Regions from separate parts of the Rahnella sp. CG8 genome, predicted to be linked through region 2. Evidence: predicted binding sites of a transcription regulator. Region 2 holds the regulator's gene; each other region holds the start of a gene.
The links. The regulator CRP, encoded in region 2, controls carbon source genes, mostly activating them, when cyclic AMP is high. The targets are predictions, from matches to a motif close to ATGTGANNNNNNTCACAT.
Positions count from the first base shown of each region.

Region 1: the regulator CRP is predicted to act here: its motif matches at 4,044-4,061, upstream of HGO41_RS10610 (CdaR family transcriptional regulator).
Region 3: the regulator CRP is predicted to act here: its motif matches at 2,444-2,461, upstream of garD (galactarate dehydratase).
Region 4: the regulator CRP is predicted to act here: its motif matches at 3,486-3,503, upstream of HGO41_RS25060 (PTS sugar transporter subunit IIB).

Region 1 is NZ_JABAED010000009.1:39,217-44,817, reverse strand. Features, by position in the region: gene mtnN (5'-methylthioadenosine/S-adenosylhomocysteine nucleosidase) at 1-569, opposite strand, end outside; gene dgt (dGTPase) at 753-2,267, shown strand; gene degP (serine endoprotease DegP) at 2,475-3,926, shown strand; gene HGO41_RS10610 (CdaR family transcriptional regulator) at 4,164-5,324, shown strand; gene HGO41_RS10605 (MFS transporter) at 5,551-5,601, shown strand, end outside.
Region 2 is NZ_JABAED010000008.1:181,549-187,149, reverse strand. Features, by position in the region: gene allR (HTH-type transcriptional repressor AllR) at 1-429, opposite strand, end outside; gene HGO41_RS10315 (ureidoglycolate lyase) at 516-1,022, opposite strand; gene allS (HTH-type transcriptional activator AllS) at 1,237-2,151, shown strand; gene HGO41_RS10305 (phosphoribulokinase) at 2,287-3,156, shown strand; gene HGO41_RS10300 (OsmC family protein) at 3,160-3,567, opposite strand; gene crp (cAMP-activated global transcriptional regulator CRP) at 3,930-4,562, shown strand; gene HGO41_RS10290 (YccS/YhfK family putative transporter) at 4,624-5,601, shown strand, end outside.
Region 3 is NZ_JABAED010000016.1:86,056-91,656, forward strand. Features, by position in the region: gene garL (2-dehydro-3-deoxyglucarate aldolase) at 1-711, opposite strand, end outside; gene HGO41_RS16005 (MFS transporter) at 772-2,115, opposite strand; gene garD (galactarate dehydratase) at 2,667-4,238, shown strand; gene exbD (TonB system transport protein ExbD) at 4,310-4,744, opposite strand; gene exbB (tol-pal system-associated acyl-CoA thioesterase) at 4,754-5,601, opposite strand, start outside.
Region 4 is NZ_JABAED010000051.1:2,725-8,325, forward strand. Features, by position in the region: gene HGO41_RS25035 (LysR family transcriptional regulator) at 1-113, opposite strand, end outside; gene HGO41_RS25040 (NADPH-dependent F420 reductase) at 212-835, shown strand; gene HGO41_RS25045 (alpha/beta fold hydrolase) at 952-2,010, shown strand; partial or broken gene HGO41_RS25050 (transposase) at 2,130-2,354, opposite strand; gene HGO41_RS25055 (DeoR/GlpR family DNA-binding transcription regulator) at 2,495-3,268, opposite strand; gene HGO41_RS25060 (PTS sugar transporter subunit IIB) at 3,728-4,057, shown strand; gene HGO41_RS25065 (PTS sugar transporter subunit IIC) at 4,075-5,367, shown strand; gene HGO41_RS25070 (PTS lactose/cellobiose transporter subunit IIA) at 5,408-5,601, shown strand, end outside.

The sequences.
Region 1 (5,601 bases), on a different contig from region 2:
ACGAACGGGGTACCGAACAGGTGGCAAACGTGACCGATAGCCGCGGCTTCCATTTCGACAGCAGCAACATTCGGGAAGGTTGCGCGGATACGTGCCAGAGGCGCTGCGCCATTGATGAACGCATCGCCACTGCAAACCAGACCGCGTACGGCGTTCAGGTTGAGTTCACGGATACAGTTTTCTGCCAGTTCAATCAGCGCCGGATCAGCAGTGAACGCAGGCGGGCAACCGGCCATCTGGCCCGGTTCATAGCCAAACGCGGTGACGTCAGCATCGTGATAACGCACTTCATCAGACACGACGATATCACCGACTTTCAGGGTTTTCGCCAGCCCGCCTGCGGAACCGGTATTGATCACCACGTCAGGACGGCAATGTTCCAGCAGCAATGTGGTGCCCATGGCGGCAGACACTTTACCAATGCCGGATTTAAGCAGCGCCACGTCCACACCGTTTAACTGGCCAGTATAGATTTCGCAGCCTGCGCGTTCGATAGTCTGACGGTTGATAATCTTGTCGCGCAGCAGGGTCACTTCCTGCTCCATTGCACCGATAATGCCTACTTTCATATGAATACTCGCAGATGTGGTTGGAATGAGCCGCAGCGTGTGCGGAATTGACGGTTTAATCACGAAAACAATGTGCGATAGTCTATCATGGCTAAAGGTAAGAAATAATCCGTTTGGGGTGCAGGTTGCTACTGCAAAAAGCGCGTCGGTTTGATGTGTGAGTGGCTGAAAAGGTGGGAAATCATGTCCGGGATCGATTTTAAAACGAAATTCAATTTTCAGCGTCCTTTCAGCGCCCCGATCGAGGCACGCGATGACTATGATGTCGTCCGTCAGTTCGAAAGCGATCGCGGGCGCATTATCAACTCGGCTGCCATCCGCCGTCTGCAACAAAAGACTCAGGTTTTTCCGCTGGAGAAAAATGCTGCCGTCCGCAGTCGTCTGACCCATTCCCTTGAAGTTCAGCAGGTTGGCCGTCACATCGCCAAAGAGATCCTCCACCGTTTGCGCAGGCAGAACAAGCTTGAGGCTTACGGGCTGGACGAGGTGACCGATCCCTTTGAAAGCGTGGTAGAAATGGCGTGCCTGATGCACGACATCGGTAATCCGCCATTTGGCCATTTTGGTGAATCCGCCATTAACAACTGGTTTGCTAAGCGGATGGACACCGCCGGTTGCGGCGAAACACCACAGGAAACGGATGCCTGTCTGGTGACGTGTTTGCGCCTGACGCCAGACGATGCTGAACTGAACCAGCTGCGCAGTAAAATCCGCTACGACCTGTCTAATTTTGAAGGCAATGCGCAGGCCATCCGGCTGGTCTTCACCTTGCTGAAACTCAATCTGACTTACAGCCAGACCGCCTGCATTCTGAAATATACCCGCCCTGCGTATTCAATGACTAAACTTCCTTCACATGATTACCTGATGAAAAAACCGGGTTTTTATCTGGCGGAAGAGCCGTTCATCAAAAAACTGCGCAGTGAACTCGGGCTGGGTGAATTTAACCGCTTTCCGCTTACCTACATTATGGAAGCGGCCGATGATATTTCTTACTGCATTGCCGATCTGGAAGATGCGGTTGAGAAAAGTATTTTCAGCGTGGAACAGCTTTATAATTATCTGTGCCGTGAGTGGGGCGCGATAGAGAAAAATGACTTCTTCGATAAAGTGGTTCGCACTGCTTACGAGAAAATGGATAAAGCGAAAACGTTCCGTAATCCGGTGGATTACTTCTTTATGGAACTGCGCGTTCAGACGGTGAAACAACTGGTGCCGCATGCTGCCCGCCGGTTCATTGATAATATAGAAGATATTTATCAGGGTACCTTTAATCATGCGTTGCTGGAAGATGACAGCCAGGCCAACCGGTTGTTAGAGATTTATAAAGCGGTGGCCTTCAAACAGGTATTCAATCATCACGAAGTGGAGGAGCTGGAATTACAAGGATATCGGGTGATCAGCGGATTACTTGATATTTATAGCCCGTTGCTGGATATGCCATTGACCGATTTTAACCAGCTAGTTCAGGAGGATACGCACAGGAAATATCCGATTGAAACCCGTCTGCTGCATAAGATTTCAGCCAAACATCGTCTGGCTTACAACAATGCCGTGGCGGCGCTGGAAGGATTACCGGTCGCGGAACATGCCGCGCAGGAGTTTTATTACCGTGCGCGAATGATTCAGGATTATATCAGCGGAATGACTGACCTTTATGCATACGATGAATACAGAAGACTCATGGCGGCTGAGTAATTTGTTTTAAAAAGACAAATTGAACTCTCTTTAATTTTCTTTACGGAACTGTTTGAAAAAACGCCATTTGTAAATGCTGACAATAATTTTTTACCATTGTCATTTCGACCCTGATGAACTTCACGCTATTAATACCATCTCAGTATCACGACTACCAAGCAATGCGACTATTTTGGTTGCCACAATAATTTTAAGAGATCCTGAAAAATGAAAAAATCGAGTTTATTCCTCAGCGCATTAGCGTTAAGCATCGGTATGGCAATGGCCCCGGTTTCTTCTGCACTGGCTGCTGAAACTGCGTCTTCCAGCACCAGCACCACTCAGCTTCCTAGCCTGGCACCTATGCTTGAAAAAGTGATGCCATCGGTGGTGAGCGTCAACGTTGAAGGCAGTGCGCCGGTAAAAACACCACGCATGGGTCAGCAGTTCCAGCAATTCTTTGGTCAGAATTCGCCGCTGTGCCAGGACGGTTCGCCGTTCCAGGGTTCTCCGGTGTGTCAGGGCGGCGGTCAGGGGCCTGACGGTCAGCCTGCGCCTGAACAGAAAGAAGATTTCCGCGCGCTGGGTTCCGGCGTCATCATTGATGCCGACAAAGGTTATGTGGTCACCAACAACCACGTCGTTGATAACGCAACCAAAATCAGCGTACAGCTGAACGATGGCCGTAAGTTCGACGCCAAAGTCATCGGCAAGGACCCGCGTTCTGATATCGCGGTGATTCAGTTACAGAATGCGAAAAACCTGACGGCCATTAAGATGGCGGATTCCGAACAACTGCGTGTGGGCGATTACACCGTGGCTATCGGTAACCCGTATGGTCTGGGCGAAACCGTGACTTCCGGTATCGTTTCTGCACTGGGTCGTTCCGGCCTGAATATTGAGAACTACGAAAACTTCATCCAGACGGATGCCGCGATCAACCGCGGTAACTCCGGTGGTGCGCTGGTGAACCTGAATGGTGAACTGATTGGCCTTAACACGGCGATCCTGGCACCGGACGGCGGCAACATCGGTATCGGTTTTGCGATCCCAAGTAACATGGTGAAAAACCTGTCCAAACAAATGATCGAATTCGGTCAGGTGAAACGCGGCGAGCTGGGCATCATGGGGACCGAGCTGAACTCCGAACTGGCGAAAGCCATGAAAGTTGACGCACAGCGCGGTGCATTCATCAGTCAGGTCATGCCGAAATCTGCCGCAGAGAAAGCGGGCATTAAAGCCGGTGACGTGATCCTGAGCATGAACGGTAAACCGATCAGCAGCTTCGCCTCGTTCCGTGCTGATATCGGCACCCTGCCAATCGGCACCAAAGTGACGCTCGGCCTGCTGCGTGAAGGCAAACCGATGAACGTTGACGTGACCATTGAGCAAAGCACTCAGACATCGAAAATCGAATCCGGCAACATTTATACCGGCATCGAAGGGGCTGAACTGAGTAACGGTGCGGCAGGTGATCAGAAAGGTGTGAAAGTCGATGAAGTGAAGCCGGGTTCAACGGCCGCGCGCATCGGCCTGAAAAAAGGCGACGTCATTTTGGGTGTGAACCAGCAGAAAGTGACCAATCTGGGCGAGCTGCGTAAAATTCTCGACACCAAACCAAACGTTCTGGCGCTGGATATTCAGCGTGGTGATACCTCAATTTACCTGCTGGCGCAGTAATTTCCGCCTGCTATACCTCACACAAAGCACGCTCGGGCGTGCTTTTTTTTGCCTGTCTTTCAGTGACTCTCATCAATCATGTGGATTTTGCCGGGCCGGTTGGGCATTTGCTTAAAAATGTGATATTCCCCGCAACTTCAATAGGTGCTTTCGCTCTTTGGGCATTTGCATAATGTATGGGCATCGCGGCCTGAGTATGCTGTTTTAACAACGATAAAACAGCAAGGCAGGGGTTCCATGTCGGCATATCATCTCGATGCAAAGCTGGCGCAACAAATTGTTGCCCGCACAATGCAAATTATTGATAGTAATGTGAATGTCATGGATGGTCGCGGACGGATTATCGGCAGCGGCGATGATCAGCGTCTTGGTGAATTGCACGAAGGCGCACTGCTGGCGATTTCGCAGGAGCGCATTGTCGACATCGACGAGGGCGTTGCACGGCATTTGCACGGTGTACGTCCGGGCATCAACCTGCCGTTGCGTATCGACGGTCAGATCGTGGGCGTTATCGGCCTGACGGGCAATCCGTCCCAGTTGCGTCAGTATGGCGAGCTGGTGTGTATGACCGCCGAAATGATGCTCGAACAGGCGCGTCTGCTGCACATGCTGGCGCAGGACAGCCGTCTGCGGGAAGAACTGGTGCTTAACCTGATTCGTGTGGATGAACTCTCTCCGGCACTGATGGAGTGGGCGCAGCGTCTGGGCATCGACCTCAACCGGCCACGTGTCGCGGCGGTGGTGGAAGTCGACAGCGGACAGCTCGGTGTGGACTCTGCCATGGCAGAACTGCAACAACTGCAAACTTTACTGACCACGCCGGAGCGTGACAATCTGATCGCTATCGTTTCCCTCACCGAAATGGTGGTGCTGAAACCGGCCCTGAACAGCTACGATCGCTGGGATCCGGAGGGCCACCGCCAGCGCATTGATCATCTGCTGTCGCGCATGACCGAAACTGGTCGTCTGCGCGTGCGCATTTCCCTTGGCAACTTTTTTACCGGCCCTGGCAGCATCGCCCGTTCTTATCGCACCGCACGTACCACCATGAGTGTGGGCAAACAGCGGATGCCGGAACAGCGGTGTTACTTCTATCAGGATCTGATCTTACCCGTGCTGCTCGACAGCCTGCGTGGCGGCTGGCAGGCCGATGAACTGGTGCGTCCGCTGGCGCGTCTGAAAGCGACGGATGGCAACGGATTACTGCGCCGCACACTGACGTCGTGGTTCCACCATAATGTTCAGCCGACCGCTACGTCTAAGGCACTGTATATTCATCGTAATACGCTGGAATATCGCCTCAACCGTATCTCGGAATTAACCGGCCTGGATCTGGGGAACTTCGACGATCGTTTATTGCTGTACGTGGCCCTGCAATTAGATAACAACCATCTGTGACCGCCATCACAGCCGTTTCATTTTTTGTGAAACAACTCGCACGTCGCTGGGCATTTGCCTCAGGATAAATGCAAAGGGCTATTTATGCTTGGTTGATTGCCCAATGAGTAAAGGGAATGTTGTTCATATACTGGCTGCGTTCCTTCCTCTCTGAACCCTACAGTTCTGTGAATGGAATGACTTTTATCTCTGTTTAGAGGCGTTGTCATTAATTCCGGAGAACACCATGGAAACTACCGTTTCAGCAGCCAGTGCCGTCAAAAAAAGAACTAATGCG
Region 2 (5,601 bases):
CGCGCACATCCGCACCATCGACTGGCATTCCCGCTGGCCGATCAGTACCGCTTCGAAACCGTTGCGGATCGCCAGATTGGCCGTTTCGCCCGACAACAACATCAGGCGCTGCATATAAGGCGCGGCGACTGACAATACATCCCGGTTATGGATATAAGACGATCCGACCGTAAACGCCTGTAAGCCGATGTGCCACCAGCTCAGTTGCGCATCCTGATAAACAAAATCGGCCTCTTCCAGCACTTTCAGCAGTCGAAAGGTGGTGGAAAGGGGCAGCGACAAATTCTCTGCAATGTTGCTGACAGAAGAACTGCCGCCGGACTGCGCCAGATAATTCAACACCGCAATGCCGCGTTCTAAGGCCTGAGCGCCCTTTTGCGAACCAGAACCAGGCTGGCTAGGACGCCCCCGTTTTTTTACTTCGGCCATCTCACATTTCTCCAGCATCAGGCGCTGAGCGCCCGCGTTTCGCTTGTTTTCAGATGCTTGTATCTTATGCAAGATGCTTTATAGCGTCACGACTTTAATCCCGCCGCAACGGGTAAAATAAGCTGATAGCCCTGAGGTAACTGACTGATATCACAGTTGTCTGCGCCGCCACGATCGACGGTGAGAAAATTCGTCACCGTCTCAAACGCAAACAGCGGATGGTGCCAGACATTCCGGTGATAATTCACGCCCTGCAGGCCGTTGGTGATAAAGGCTTTCAGCGTGGAGATGTCCGGCGTCTCGCCCCCTGCCGCAACAATCACGATAAAGCGCTCGCCCTGCATCGGCACAAACGCCTGTGAACCGAGCGGGTGTTTTTCGAGTTGCGTCACCACAATGGGCAACGGTGCTGGCTGGGCGCGGTTGATGCTGACCAGCGGGCGATCCTGCCCGAGGATTTCCACGTTGGTCAGATCGTGGTACCGCTCAACCTTGCCGTCGTTGATATGAAAAAAATCGCGACCTGTCGTCTCAATCACATCGCCGTAAGCCGCGAAGGCCGCCTGGGTCAGCGGGTAAACCGGAAGTTCCATGGCATTCATCCCTGCATTTAAAATAAAACCGGTGAGATAAGCCCGCCAGATTGGCGGATTTATCCTCAATGCAATTACTGTAGAAACTTTTTCCAACTTGCTCAATCGAAATATGGAAAAAGATTCCATAAAATTGATGAAGTCCACAATTCTCATCCGGTTAAATCTATAAAATCTTTTTCATTCAATGCATTAACATTACTTCGGGTGACCTATGCTGGATGAGGAGTCGATTAAAACCTTTATGCACGTCGCACAAACAGGCAGCTTTTCCCGCGCGGCAGAGATGCTGCATAAAACGCCCGCGACCATCAGCTATCGAATTAAGATGCTGGAAGACAGTGCCGGGACGTTATTGCTCAACCGCACGACCCGTACGGTGTCGCTGACGCCCGCCGGACAGCATCTGCTTGAACGATGTCGCCAGTGGCTAACCTGGCTGGAGGGTGTACCGGCAGAACTGCAGCAGATTAACGACGGCATTGAGCGCCAGCTGAATGTGGTGGTGAACAATCTGATGTACTGCCCTGAAACTCTGGCGGCGTTATTAAGCTGTCTGACGCAGCGCTACCCGTTCACGCAGTTCACTTTCACACGACAGATTTACATGGGGGTATGGGATACGCTGCTGTACGAAGATTTTCAGCTGGCGATTGGCGTCACCGGCACCGAATCCCTTTCTAACGCCGTGAATCTGCTGCCGCTGGGTGAGGTGGACTGGGTTTTTGTTCATGCACCCTTTCATCCGCTGCAGCACATCACTGGCATGCTGGAAGAAGCGGTGTTGCGTCAGTACATTGCCATCAATGTGGAAGACACCTCGCGCCATCTGAACAAGCGGGTAGCCTGGTTGCTGACCGGGCAACGGCAGATCATCGTGGCAGATGTGGCGACTAAACTGGCCTGTCACCTGAAGGGAATGGGTATCGGTTTTCTGCCGCGCCATCTGTGCCAGCCATATCTCGACAGCGGCGAGCTGATCGCCCGGCAAATCCGCTATCCGCGCGCCCCTTCCCCGCTCAGTCTGGCGTGGAAAAAGGAGTACACAGGCAAGGCGCTGCATGACATTGTTTCTCTGTTCCACCAGAAAGACCCGCTGATCCAACCGTTGCTGGCGGGTTTAGAATAGTGATGCCCTCTTTGGCTTCGCGAATAAATATGGTAACAATAGGCTTAATTATGCGCAGCCTTGACGCCAGATCTTCGACCACAGAAAAGACCGCGTCTCGCCTGCCTGCATCACCTTTATGGAGAACAGCGCATTATGTCAGCCAAACATCCTGTTATTGCCGTGACCGGTTCGAGCGGTGCAGGCACCACGACCACCAGCGTGGCATTTCGTAAAATATTTCAGCAGCTTGGTTTGCGTGCGGCGGAACTGGAAGGCGACAGTTTTCATCATTTCACCCGTCCTGAAATGGATGCGGCAATACGCAAGGCGCGCGATCTGGGACGTCATATCAGCTACTTCGGGCCGGAAGCCAATGACTTTGGTTTGCTGGAAAAAAGCTTTATCGAATACGGTAAAACAGGCACTGGCCGTTCACGTAAGTATCTGCATACTTATGACGAAGCCGTTCCCTACAATCAGGTGCCGGGTACCTTTACGCCGTGGCAGGCGTTGCCGGAACCGACGGATATTTTGTTTTACGAAGGGTTACACGGTGGTGTGGTGGCGGACAAAATTGACGTTGCCGCGCAGGTCGACCTGCTGGTCGGCGTAGTGCCTATCGTCAACCTCGAATGGATCCAGAAACTGGTGCGCGATACCGGCGAGCGCGGGCATTCCCGTGAAGCGGTGATGGATTCCGTCGTGCGTTCGATGGATGACTATATCAATTACATTACCCCGCAGTTTTCCCGCACGCACATCAATTTCCAGCGGGTACCCACCATCGACACCTCGAACCCGTTTGCCGCCAAAGCCATTCCGTCACTGGATGAAAGCTTTGTGGTGATTCATTTTCAGGGACTGGATGACATCGATTTCCCGTATCTGCTGGCCATGCTGCAAGGGTCGTTTATCTCGCACATCAAAACACTGGTGGTGCCGGGCGGCAAAATGGGGCTGGCGATGGAGCTGATCATGGCGCCGCTGGTGCAGCGCCTGATGGAAGGCAAGAAGATCGAGTAAACTTTATTCGGCTGCAATCACTTCAAAGCTGTGGGTGATTGTGGCCGCTTTCCCCAGCATCAGAGACACAGAACAGTATTTTTCGGCAGACAGGCTGACTGCGCGTTCAACAATCTTATCGGTCAGATCCTTACCGGTGACGATAAAATGCAGATTGATGTGAGTGAACAGACGCGGCGCTTCTTCGCGGCGTTGTGAGGTCAGCTTCACTTCACAATCACGCACGTCATTACGACCTTTTTGCAAAATTGACACCACGTCGATTGCACTACACCCCCCTGCGGACATCAGTAACATTTCCATCGGGCTTGGGGCTTTATCACCCGCGTTTCCATCCATTGAAATCTGATGACCCGATGCAGACTCACCTAAAAATGTCAGTCCTTCAACCCATTTGACACGTGCATGCATGAACTATTCTCCCGGTGAATAAACTTGTCGAAATCTGCTCTCAGAGTACCCTTTCACCTAAAATCTGGCAACGTAACCCGATCGCCATCATGCTGAAGCGAGACAACAGAAGACAGCATCTCAAACCTGTGCTACAAACAAAGCCGAAACATACTTTCCAGTAAATTGCGGTGACGGTTTTTGCGGTTTAAGTACAGAACCCACGGTGATGACAGCAATAAACAGGCTGTTGCACTCCGACATCCGCTTGCAGCATTTCTGGAGAGTTATATGCTGAAAGGGCGCTTTGGATTTGAAGTGCCGTACAGGGAACTCTGAGCCCTGTGATTTTGGGCAGCGATAACAACAGAGGATAATAGCAAATGGTTCTCGGCAAGCCACAAACAGACCCGACTCTTGAATGGTTCCTGTCTCACTGTCATATACATAAGTATCCTTCTAAAAGTACGCTGATTCACCAGGGTGAAAAAGCCGAAACGCTTTACTACATCGTGAAAGGGTCAGTTGCTGTCCTGATTAAAGATGAAGAAGGCAAGGAAATGATACTGTCCTACCTTAACCAAGGTGACTTCATCGGTGAGCTGGGACTCTTCGAAGAAGGTCAGGAACGCAGTGCCTGGGTACGTGCTAAAACTGCCTGTGAAGTGGCTGAAATTTCATATAAAAAATTCCGCCAGCTGATTCAGGTTAACCCGGATATTCTGATGCGTCTCTCCGCGCAGATGGCCAACCGTCTGCAAGTGACGTCAGAGAAAGTCGGCAACCTTGCCTTCCTTGACGTTACCGGTCGTATCGCTCAAACCTTGCTCAATCTGGCTAAACAGCCTGATGCAATGACCCATCCGGACGGGATGCAAATCAAGATTACCCGCCAGGAAATTGGCCAAATCGTCGGTTGTTCACGTGAAACAGTCGGACGCATTCTCAAAATGCTGGAAGATCAAAGCCTGATCTCCGCACACGGTAAAACGATTGTCGTTTACGGCACACGTTAATCCCTCAAAAATTGGCGCGGCAAAACACTGTCGCGCCTTTTTTATGGGCTAAGCTTTACCCATGACGCTATGGCGAAGACTGTTTTACCATCCTGAAGTGAACTACGCGCTGCGCCAGACGCTGGTGTTGTGCTTACCTGTTGGCATTTGCTGGCTGTTTGGCAATTTGCAAATGGGCCTGCTGTTTTCCCTCTGCCCGGCCTGTTGTAACATCGCCGGTCTGGATACCCCGCATAAACGCTTTTTCAAACGCCTGCTCGTTGGCGGTTCACTCTTTGCCGTGAGCAGCCTTCTGCTGCAACTGATGCTCGAAAGCTGGCATATACCGCTGCCGCTGATCATGCTGTCGCTGGCGTTACTGCTCGGCGTCACCGGTGAAATCAGCCCGCTGCATGCGCGCCTGTTGCCCGGTGCGCTGGTGGCGACTATCTTCACGCTGAGTATGGTGGGCGTGCGCCCGATGTGGCAGGCCCCGGTGTTGTTCGCCGCTGGCACAGCCTGGTACGGATTGTTTAACTGGGCGTGGTTTCGTATTTCGGAAGAACAACCGATGCGCGAAACGCTCAGCCAGCTCTATCTTCAACTCGCGGATTATTTCGAAGCCAAGTACAGCCTGCTGACGCAACACACCGATCCCGAAACCGCGTTACCCCCACTGCTAACCCGCCAGCAGCAGGTTATCGACCTGATTGCCCTGCTTTATCAGCAATTACACATGTTGCCCCAGCACGGACATCATCATCACCATAAACGGCTGTTTCAGCGTTTTCAGGTAGCGCTCGATTTGCAGGAGCACATTACAGTGAGCCTGCATCAGCCGGAAGAAGTGCAGAAACTGGTGGAGGAAAGCCATGCCGAAGCGGTTATCCGCCGAAATGCACAGGTGATTTCCACCCGTCTTCGGGTGATTGCCGACGATATTCTTTATCACCGTTTATCCGGGCGCTTTACGATGGCCAATGAGCTGACCGCGCTGGAGAAAATCGCCGCGCGCAACCCGGACAATCCGGTAGGTCAGTTTTGTTATTACCATTTCAGC
Region 3 (5,601 bases), on a different contig from region 2:
GCCGACAGCCACGAAGGTCGCTCCCCACTCCAGATAACGGCGGGCATCCGCTTCAACCGGTGCCAGAATACCGCTCGGTTTGCCATGCGCTTTTGCACGCGCAAAAATGTGACGGATAGCGGCCTGCACGTCCGGGTGTCCGGCGTTGCCCAGATGCCCCATGCCTGCGGCCAGATCACTCGGGCCGACGAAAATGCCATCGATGCCATCAACGGCAGCAATCGCGTCCAGATTATCGACGCCCTGCTGGCTTTCGATTTGCACCATCACCGCGATGTTGTCATTGATGCTGTTGAAGTAATCCGGCACGGTGCCGAACATGTTGCTGCGGTGGGAAACGGAAACGCCGCGGATCCCGGCAGGCGGATAACGGGTAGAAGCAACGGCCAGCTCAGCCTGTTCCTGTGTTTCCACAAACGGCACCAGGAAATTGTAGAAACCGATATCCAGCAGACGTTTAATCACCACCGGATCGTTGAATTGCGGACGAACTACCGGCGCGCTGCGGCTGCCTTTCAGCGCCATCAGCTGCGGCACAAAAGTGCTAACATCGTTTGGCGCGTGTTCGCCGTCGAGCAGCAGCCAGTCAAAACCTGCGAGGCCAAGCACTTCGGTTGAGATCGGGCTGGATAATGCTGACCAACAGCCAATCAGGGTTTTCCCTTGCAATAAGTCCTGGCGGAACCGGTTTGGAATCATTTGATTACTCATATCTGACCTCATAAAAGGGGGCAGAGCCGGGATGCCCGGATTACCCCGCATCGCAATTTACTATTTCTTAAGTTCCAGACGTTTGATATCGCCGACCACCAGCAGATAGCAAAGCATCGCCATCAGTGCTGAACAGCCCACAAAAATTAATGCCATATTGAAAGAATGCAGACCTTTCACGATGTAGCCGATCACCAGCGGCGTCACGATGGAGGCCACGTTACCGAACACGTTGAAGATGCCGCCGCACAGACCGATGACTTCTTTTGGCGCAGTATCCGCAATCACTGGCCAGCCGAGCGCTCCGAAGCCTTTACCGAAGAACGCCAGCGCCATCAGGGTGACGACCAGTACGTTATTGTCCGTGTAGTTACACAAAATGATGCTGGTGGCTAATAACATGCCCAGCACGATAGGAATTTTACGCGCCACGGTCAGCGAGTAGCCGCGTCTGATCAGAAAATCTGAGAACACGCCACCCAGCACACCGCCCGCAAAACCACACAGCGCAGGAATTGCGGCAATCATCCCCACTTTAAGAATAGACATGCCCTTTTCCTGAACCAGATAAATCGGGAACCAGGTCAGGAAGAACCACGTAATACTGTTAATGAAATACTGTCCGAAGAAGATCCCAAGCATCATGCGGCTGCTCAGCATCTGACGAACGTAGCTCCATTTCGGGCCACTTTTCGCGCTGTCCGTTTTCTTGTGGTCGATATCAACAACGGCACCGCCGTCTGTCAGATACTCCAGCTCACTTTTAGAAATATGTGGATGTTCCGGCGGGTTGTGAATGAATTTGATCCACACCAGCGTCAGGACAAAACCCAGCACGCCCATCACGATGAAAACATGTTCCCAGCCCCAGGCATAAGTCAGCCAGCCCAGTAAAGGCGAAAACAGTGCCAGTGAGAAATACTGTGCGGAGTTAAAAATCGCGGAAGCCGTGCCGCGTTCAGTGGTCGGGAACCAGGCAGCCACAATACGGGCGTTCGCCGGGAAGGATGGAGCTTCGGAGAAACCGAGCATGAAACGCAACATGAACAGCGTCAGTGCGCCGTACGCCAGCGGGAACCAGCCCACAAAACCCTGCAACAGGGTGAACAGCGACCAGAAGAACAGGCTGTAGGTGTACACTTTTTTGGAGCCAAATCTGTCCAGCAGCCAGCCGCCGGGCAATTGCATAATCAGATAAGCCCAGCCGAACGCGGCAAAGATTTGTCCCATGTCGGCAGCATCCAGGCCCAGCTCACGCGCGACCTCGGTTCCCGCGATAGAGAGCGTTGCGCGGTCAGCGTAATTCACCGCCGTGATTAAAAAGATAATCAGCAAAATATAGTAACGGATATGGGTCCGTACCTTACTTTGCGCGATTGTCCCGGACTGAGATTGAATGTTCATGGTGACCCTCATTGTCATAATGCGAAAATTTTTCAGGGAGCTCACCGTTATTGAAATAACGTTTTTCGTTCACCTGTGGTTATTCGCCGTACAGCGTCTTAATTCGAAACAGGCAATAAACACTTTATTTATGATCGCCTGAAATTTACCTGTATTACTTTCAACGTCACCTTCAGAGGGCCAATACAGTATAAAAAGGAGGCCACGAAATAACACTGTGCATTCGCCCAAGAATAGCCCCGTTGATTGTGACTATTCTTTTGCATCCACACATCGGTGTGGGAGGAGAATCACAGATTGTGCGGAACCGATAACCGCTCAAATCAAAGGGTGATTTACATCACATTTATTCTGTCACCTGCCACACAGAATGACGTTCATCGGGCAAAAAGCTGGTCAGTTGCACAATGAGGTTGCCGGAAGACTGCCTTATAATGGATGCCATACCCTGTATTACCAGAGCATGTTTACAAGAACATTATTGAGCGTCAACTTCAGATAATTTACCGGAATTTTTTGTTCCGGGATGTTTAATAAACGCGGAGACAGTTATGTCACGTAATAAAGATAAAGAACACGCTACCGAAGCGCTTTTTATTAAAGTTCATGAAAGCGATAACGTAGCGATTATTGTGAATGACAACGGCTTAAAAGCCGGCACCCGATTTGCGAATGGTCTGGAATTAATTGAGCATATTCCGCAAGGCCATAAAGTGGCGTTAGAACCCATTGCTAAAGGCGGCGATATTATTCGTTACGGAGAAGTCATTGGTTATGCCGTACGGGATATCGCGCAGGGCAGCTGGATTGATGAATCCCTGGTGGAATTACCGGTCGCCCCTGAACTTTACAGCCTGCCGCTGGCCACCCGTGTGCCACCCGCGCTGCCACCACTCGAAGGCTATACCTTTGAAGGCTACCGCAATGCCGACGGCAGCGTCGGCACCAAAAATCTGCTGGGAATCACCACCAGTGTGCACTGCGTGGCGGGCGTAGTGGATTACGTAGTGAAAATCATTGAACGTGATTTGCTGCCGAAATTCCCCAACGTCGACGGTGTCGTGGCACTGAATCATTTGTACGGTTGCGGTGTGGCGATTAACGCCCCTGCGGCCATTATCCCGATCCGTACCATCCACAATCTGGCGCTGAACCCGAACTTTGGCGGCGAAGTCATGGTGGTCGGTCTGGGCTGTGAGAAGCTGCAACCCGAGCGCCTGCTGGAAGGCACGCCGGATGTGCAGGCGATTTCACTCGATGACACGCACATTGTGCGTTTGCAGGATGAGCAACATGTCGGTTTCCAGTCGATGGTTGACGATATCCTGACGGTCGCACAATTTCATCTGGAACGCCTGAACCGCCGCCAGCGCGAAACCTGTCCGGCTTCCGATCTGGTTGTGGGCACACAATGCGGCGGCAGTGATGCCTTCTCCGGTGTCACCGCCAACCCGGCAGTCGGTTACGCTTCGGATTTGCTGGTGCGCTGCGGTGCAACAGTGATGTTTTCAGAAGTCACAGAAGTGCGCGACGCTATCCATCTGCTGACACCGCGTGCAGCGGACGTCGACGTGGGTAAACGTCTGCTGGAAGAAATGGCCTGGTACGATAATTATCTGTCGCTGGGACAGACCGACCGCAGCGCCAACCCGTCTCCGGGCAACAAAAAAGGCGGTCTGGCTAACGTGGTTGAAAAAGCACTGGGTTCGATTGCTAAATCCGGTACCAGTGCGATTTCAGAAGTGTTGTCTCCGGGACAACGTCCGACCAAAAAAGGCCTGATTTACGCCGCCACACCGGCCAGCGATTTCGTCTGCGGGACACAGCAACTGGCTTCCGGTATTACCGTTCAGGTATTCACCACCGGACGCGGTACGCCATACGGCCTGCTTGCCGTGCCGGTGATTAAAATGGCAACACGTACCACGCTGGCAAACCGCTGGCACGATCTGATGGATATCAATGCCGGGACAATTGCGACCGGTGATGCCACCATCGAGGATGTGGGCTGGGAGTTGTTCCACTTCATTCTGGACATCGCCAGCGGCCGCAAAAAAACCTGGTCAGACACCTGGGGCATCCATAATGCGCTGGCGGTGTTTAACCCGGCGCCGGTAACCTGAGTTACCGTTTTGCGGATAAACGAAAGGCCAGCAATGCTGGCCTTTTTTGTGCGTCTGATTTGATTCACAACTTACTGCGCCGCAGCGGCACCGGTTTGTTCTGCACCCACCAGCCCGACTTTCAGGTAACCGGCTTTACGCAAGTTATCCATCACGCTCATCAGCGTTTCGTAATCGACACTTTTGTCCGCGCGGAAGAAAATCGTACTCTGCTTGTTACCCTGAGTACGCTGATCCAGCATCGCGGTCATATTATCGCTGTTCACGGGCGTGTCGCCGAGGAACAGTTGCTTGTCAGCTTTCACCGACAGGAAAATCGGTTTCTCCGGACGCGGCTGCTGTTTTGCCGTCGAAGCCGGTAAATCCACCCGCACATCAACGGTGGCCAGCGGTGCCGCCACCATGAAGATGATCAGCAATACCAGCATGACGTCGATAAAAGGCGTGACGTTGATGTCATGCATTTCACCACTTTCGTCGATATCGTCGTTTAACCGAATAGCCATAATCTGTTCTTACCCTACGCGTAACTGACCTGTCTGACCGCGTGGCGCATTGCCTTCGCTGGCAGCCAGATCCAAATCACGGCCCTGTAACAGGATAATCTGCGCCGCCACATCGCCTACCTGATGACGGTAAGAGGTGATGGTACGGGCGAAAATATTGTAGATGACCACCGCAGGGATGGCTGCAACCAGACCCACAGCCGTGGCCAGTAAGGCTTCGGCGATACCCGGTGCGACGACCGCCAGATTGGTAGTCTGCGTCTGTGCGATACCGATGAAGCTGTTCATGATGCCCCATACGGTACCGAACAGGCCGACGAAGGGAGAGATTGCTCCGATGGTCGCCAGAATACCGTTGCCACGGCCCATGTAACGACCCGCGGCGCTGACGCGGCGCTCAAGGCGAAAACCGGTACGCTCTTTAATGCCGTTGTTGTCAGTCGATCCGGCAGACAGTTCCAGCTCGTTCTGCGCATCGCGTATCATCTGCGCGCTGATGCTGCTGGCAGCGAAACTTTCAGCCTGCTCGGCGGCTTCGTCCAGCGTACGAACGGAGGACAACGCATCAAATTCACGGCGCATACGGCGTTTGCCCGTGAAGACTTCCGCACCCTTGCTAAATAACAATGCCCAGGTGACCACAGAAGCCAGCAGCAGACCGATCATGACGGTCTTCACCACCACATCAGCGTGATGGTACATGCCCATAACAGACAAATCGGTTGGGATCACGGGTGCCGTCTCTGCTGGCGCGGGTTGCATCACCGGAGCTGGCGTTGCGTCACCGGTCGCCGGTGCGTCAGCCGTTGCAGGTTGAGTTGCTGCAGAATTGACGGCTTGTCCCGCCGGCGTCGCAG
Region 4 (5,601 bases), on a different contig from region 2:
GCGACATGCTTACCCACAAGTTGTGCGGACACATTCATTGCATCCGCTGCGGCTGAAAAGGAACCCAGCTCCACAGCTTTGACATAGATAGCCATGCTGGTCAATCGATCCATTGGAAACAATCCAGTTATAATATCCAAACATTAAAGCAATTTATCATGCTATGACGCAATAATAGACTGGTTTCGTTAATCATCAAGAGGAACGAAACATGAAAATTGGCGTAATTGGTACAGGCAATATGGGGGCAGGACTTGCTGCTCTTTTTTCTGGTAAGCATGACGTGTTTATCGGGCATCGGGACCCGGCTAAAGCCGCTGAATTGGCTCACAAAATAGGTGATTCAGTTCAGGGGGGAGGGATTGCCGCTGCTATCTCCGTTGCAGACATTATTATTCTTGCCACCCCTTACCTTGCAGCAACAGACGTATTTTCAGCCGCTGGTGATCTGGAAGGCAAAGTGCTGGTCGATATTTCTAATCCGGTGAGTGCTGATTTCAGTGAACTGGTTATTGGTCATGAGACCTCAGCGGCAGAAGAAATTCAGAAACTGGTTCCGAAGGCTAACGTTGTAAAAGCGTTCAATACGCTTTTTGCTCAACTGCTCCCGGAAGAATCACGTCAGAGCAACAAATTACAGGTATTTATTGCCGGGAATAATGACCAGGCTCGTGAGCAGGTAGCTGAACTGGCCACATCTGTGAATCTGGAGCCGGTAAATGCGGGCCTTCTCAAGAACAGCCGTTACCTTGAGCCTCTTGGCGCTATGAATATCCAGTTTGGCTATTTCCTGGGTCAGGGGCCGGTAGTCGCTCCTGCCTGGGTGAAAGCCTGAATATTCTGAACAATTATCCGGCTCCCCCTCTGTCGGATAATTTTATTGGAGCCTGTTCGATTACTAAACCGTTTCAGACGGGTTCATCTGCACATACAATTTATCCGGACATTGTCGTGAAAAATTTTAAAAAGTATGTTGTTAAATGGGTTTTCACTCTTCTTATGACCATTTCAACTCATGCCGTATTTGCCGCTTCTGCCGTTGATGTTATTGGTCGGGATTTTGTTTTTTCTGCTCCGCCTGAGGGGATGCCATCCAGGCTGTCCGATTTTAAGGGCTTAAAGTTAAATACCTTTACCACAAGTGATGGGGTCAAACTTCGGTACTGGGAAGCAGGGAAAGGGAAGCCTCTGGTGTTTGTTCCTGGTTGGGCAGCTAACGGGGCAGAGTATATCTATGTGATGTACCTTTTAAGCCAGGACTTTCATGTTTATGTACTGGATCCCAGAAATCAGGGGCTATCTGAATCCGCATCCTACGGAAGTCGTATATCTCGTTTTGCCATGGATCTCCGGGAAATGACGCAGCATGCAGGTATTACTAAAGCCAGTTTTAGTGGATGGTCCATGGGGGCATCTGTTCTGTGGAGTTATATCGATTTATTTGGGACTTCTGACATAGAACGAATTGCATTTGTGGATGAGCCCCCCTCTATCTACAGCCATCAAAACTGGACAGAGCAGGAACGCCTGCAAGCTGGCGGAAGTGTGACTTCACCCGAAGCAATGATCGAAGCATTCCGTGGTATGAAAACACCGAATAAGCTTGTTTCCGACCTGAATGCATTCGAACGGGTTCAGTTAATGGACTCTCCATGGTTTGCGAGTTCTGAGAATTTTTCCCGTCAAGTAACTCGTAACAAACCGCAGGATCTCGAACGGGTACTCTTTGATCATCTGACCAATGACTGGCGGGATGTTATTGAACACAAAATAGATATTCCAACGGCAATCTTCACCGGTGAATACAGTCCATATATTGAAAGCCAGCGCTGGATGCAGTCGGTTATTCCAGACTCCAGATTATTTATTTTTACCCGAGCAGAACAAGGTGATCACTTTTTGATGTTCAAAAACCCGCTCAAATTTACGTCTGAACTTAAATCGTTTCTGAACGAGAAAGTGAATGGAAATTTCAACACAACTGAGAGTGATAATAAACTCAATAAATAAAGGGAAATATAATTTTTTTCAACTACCCATTAGGAATTGGATTAGTGGGAGTGCCCCCTATTAAGTTGTCAGGCATGTTTATGGCGCAGTAGGGGGATAAAAGAACCACCACTCATCATAGCCAATTGCTGCTTAAGGCGTGCGATTTCGGTTGCCTGCTGCTCACGCTCAGAGGTGGAGCCCTGCTGACGTTGTTAACTGCACCAGGCGTAGAGTTTATAATCGTGCAGGCTGAGCTCCCTGGCGGCTTTGGCCACGCCGATACGCTCAGCCTGCGCCTGCTGGTGAAACTCCGGGGTATATCGATTACGGGATGTCTTCTTCATAGATTTTGCTTGCATCATGGTTCATCTTGTTAACGATTTACTCGCTTAACAGCGTGTCCGCTATGTCGTGGGTAGGATCATGCCTCCGCCGAACCGCACCGTCTCATAAGCCCAGACGTCTGCAACGAGCAGACTCATTACCAAAAACTCAGCCTTACTTACTCATCAGTATCTGTTCTTTTGGTATCCACTACTACCAATTCAACATCGTTCTCTTCGATCAGCTTGAGGATGTTTTTTGGTGGTGTTTTATCCGTGATGATATGATCGATATCCGACCAGCTGCAGGATTGATACATCAGTTGTAGATTAAATTTGGCGAAGGTTGCAATACAAATCACTTTTTTTGACTGTTTAGCCATGGCGACTTTTTGCAGTGCATCAAGTTCTGTATCTGTGGTGATGCCACTTTCCGATAATGCACTGACGCCAATAAATGCTTTATCCGCATAATAACGCTTAATTTGCTCCAAGACGGTATTACCTAATATTGCGTGAGAATAGTCATCAAAATTACCGCCCAATACTGAAATACTAATCCCTTTATTTCCAATGATCTCGCCTAACACTTCAATGGAGTTGGTAATGACACTAACCGGTGACGGAAGCTGGCGGGCGAGGGCGGCAGATGTCGTACCGGCATCAATAAACAGGATCTCTTTTTCATTAATGGTTTTAGCCGCCCAGGCAGAAAGTAATGTTTTTTCAGCACTGTATTGTGCACGCTGAACATAAGGCAATTCGACACGCTTTTCTGCCAGAATAGCTCCACCGCGAATACGCAATATATGCGGAAGTTGTGTCAGTTTGACTAAATCCCGACGTGCAGAATCTGATGAAATATTATACTGCTGACAGATGTAATCGAGAGTCACTTTACCCTGATTTTTTATTAATTCCTCTAACTCGATCAAGCGTTCTTCTTGCGTCATTACGTATTCCAATCTTCTGAGTAAGGATAACCAGGCCATGTTAGCTGAAAACGTGGTTTGCGTACACGGCTTCATGACCGACCGGGTACGTCCTCATGGAAGGAGAACTTACTTCTTATCATTAACACTAAATCACTTAAAAACACTTACTGATATGTCTGTTTAAATGCATTAACATTCATTTTGTGTATAAAAAGCAATCTATATACTTAAAATTAAGTGATGAAAATCACATAAATATAATGATTTGTAAGTGATTTGGTTCTTTTTGAGATTCGGGTCACGGAATCCTGTGACCAGTACTGAGAGCATGCACCCGTCAAATGAAAAGAACGCTTTCTGGCAGATTTCATTCCCAATACGAAATGACCAGGCGAACGATAGCTACCAGTCCATGGTACGTGACCGAATGAAATGCCGGGCCAGAGTTACACACTATTTTTATAAAGAGGGCTGGATATGAAAAAAATTTTTCTCTGCTGCGCTGCCGGTATGTCAACCAGCATTGTGGTGAATAAAATGAAGCAGGCTGCCAGTGCCAAAGGTATCGAGGCTGAAATTATTGCTGTGGCGATGGAAGAGTTTGAATCGACCATCTCGCATTTTGATTGCTGTCTGATGGGGCCGCAAATCAAATATAAATTCGAAGAGTTTAAGGCGATTGCTCAACGTGAAGGAAAGCCGATAGCCATCATCAGCAATATGGATTACGGCATGCTCAAAGGTGAGAAAATCCTTAATGATGCTCTGAAGATGATTCAGGATTCTCAAACTAACCCAGTGCAATAATTTTACAGGGTAATATCATGTCGAACGCATTTTTTAATTTTATCGAAAATAAAATTACGCCCGTTGCCGCCGTTGCCGGAACCCAGCGTCATATTATGGCGGTTCGCGACGGTTTTATTGGCGCGATGCCTTTTATGATCGTGGGCTCTTTTTTACTTATTTTTGCGTTTCCGCCTTTTGCACCGGATACCACCTTCTTTATTGGCAAACTTTGGTTATCCGTTTCCCAGCAGTATTTCAACGAAATCATGACCCCCTTTCATATGACGATGGGGATTATGGCTTGCTATATCAGTGCAGGGATAGCTTACAACCTGGCACAAACGTACAAGCTGGATGCGTTCTCTTGCGCCATGCTGTCGCTGATGACCTTCCTCCTGATCACTTCTCCTTACAAAGAGGGTTCGCTGCCGGCGGCCTTCCTCGGCGGATCGGGGATTTTTACCGCGATTCTGGTGGGGATTTTCTGTGTTGAGTTGGTCCGCATTCTGAAGCTATACAACATTGGTATCAAGCTGCCAGAACAAGTGCCGGATAAAATTCGCCATTCATTCAACCTTTTGATCCCGGCGATTGTCATTATCTGCACCATCTACCCGTTGAACGTGGTGTTACAACACCAGTTCGGCATGCTGTTACCTGAAATAATCATGACCGCCTTTACCCCGCTGATTTCTGCGGCGGACTCTCTGCCAGCGGTGCTGATTGCTGTCTTACTCTGCCAGGTTTTGTGGTTCTCTGGCATCAACGGCGGGGCGATTGTCGGCGGCATCCTGCAACCATTCTACTTGATTAATCTTGGACTTAACCAGACGGCGCTGGCCAACGGTTTGCCCATCCCACATATCTTCGCGGAGGCGTTTTGGGCCTTCTTTATCAACCTCGGTGGTTCGGGTGCCACGCTGGCGCTGGTTATCCTCTACATGCGCAGTAAAGCGGTACACCTCCGAGCCATCGGCAAGCTGTCGGTGGTACCGGTCTGCTTCAACATCAACGAACCGGTCATCTTTGGTAGCCCGGTGGTGATGAATCCGGTGCTATTTATTCCTTTCATCGTCGCCCCGGTGGTGAACGCAATCATTGCCTGGTTTGCCACCACCAGTGGTCTGATTGCCAAAGTCATCTCTCTGGTTCCCTGGACCACGCCCGCACCGGTTGGCGCTGCGTGGGGTGCAGGCTGGGTCATGAACAATACGTTGCTGGTTATCACGCTGATTGTTATCGACATCTTCATCTACCTGCCTTTCTTCAAAATTTATGAAAAGCAGCTTCTTGAGCAAGAACGTGAGCAGGAAATGGCCACGGCATAAGCCGTCCATTCCGCCTTCTTTTATTGAGTGGAGACAAAACATGGATATGGAATCAACGGTCATGGAGTTGATTATAAACGCCGGGGAATCGCGCAGCTATGCGATGGAAGCCCTGCGTGCCGCCAAACGCGGTGAGTGGGAGCTGGTTGATGCAAAACTTGCTGCTTCGGCGGAAGCCTCGAAACGCGCTCACGATGTTCAGACCATGCTGATTGGCCTGGACGAAGGCTGCGG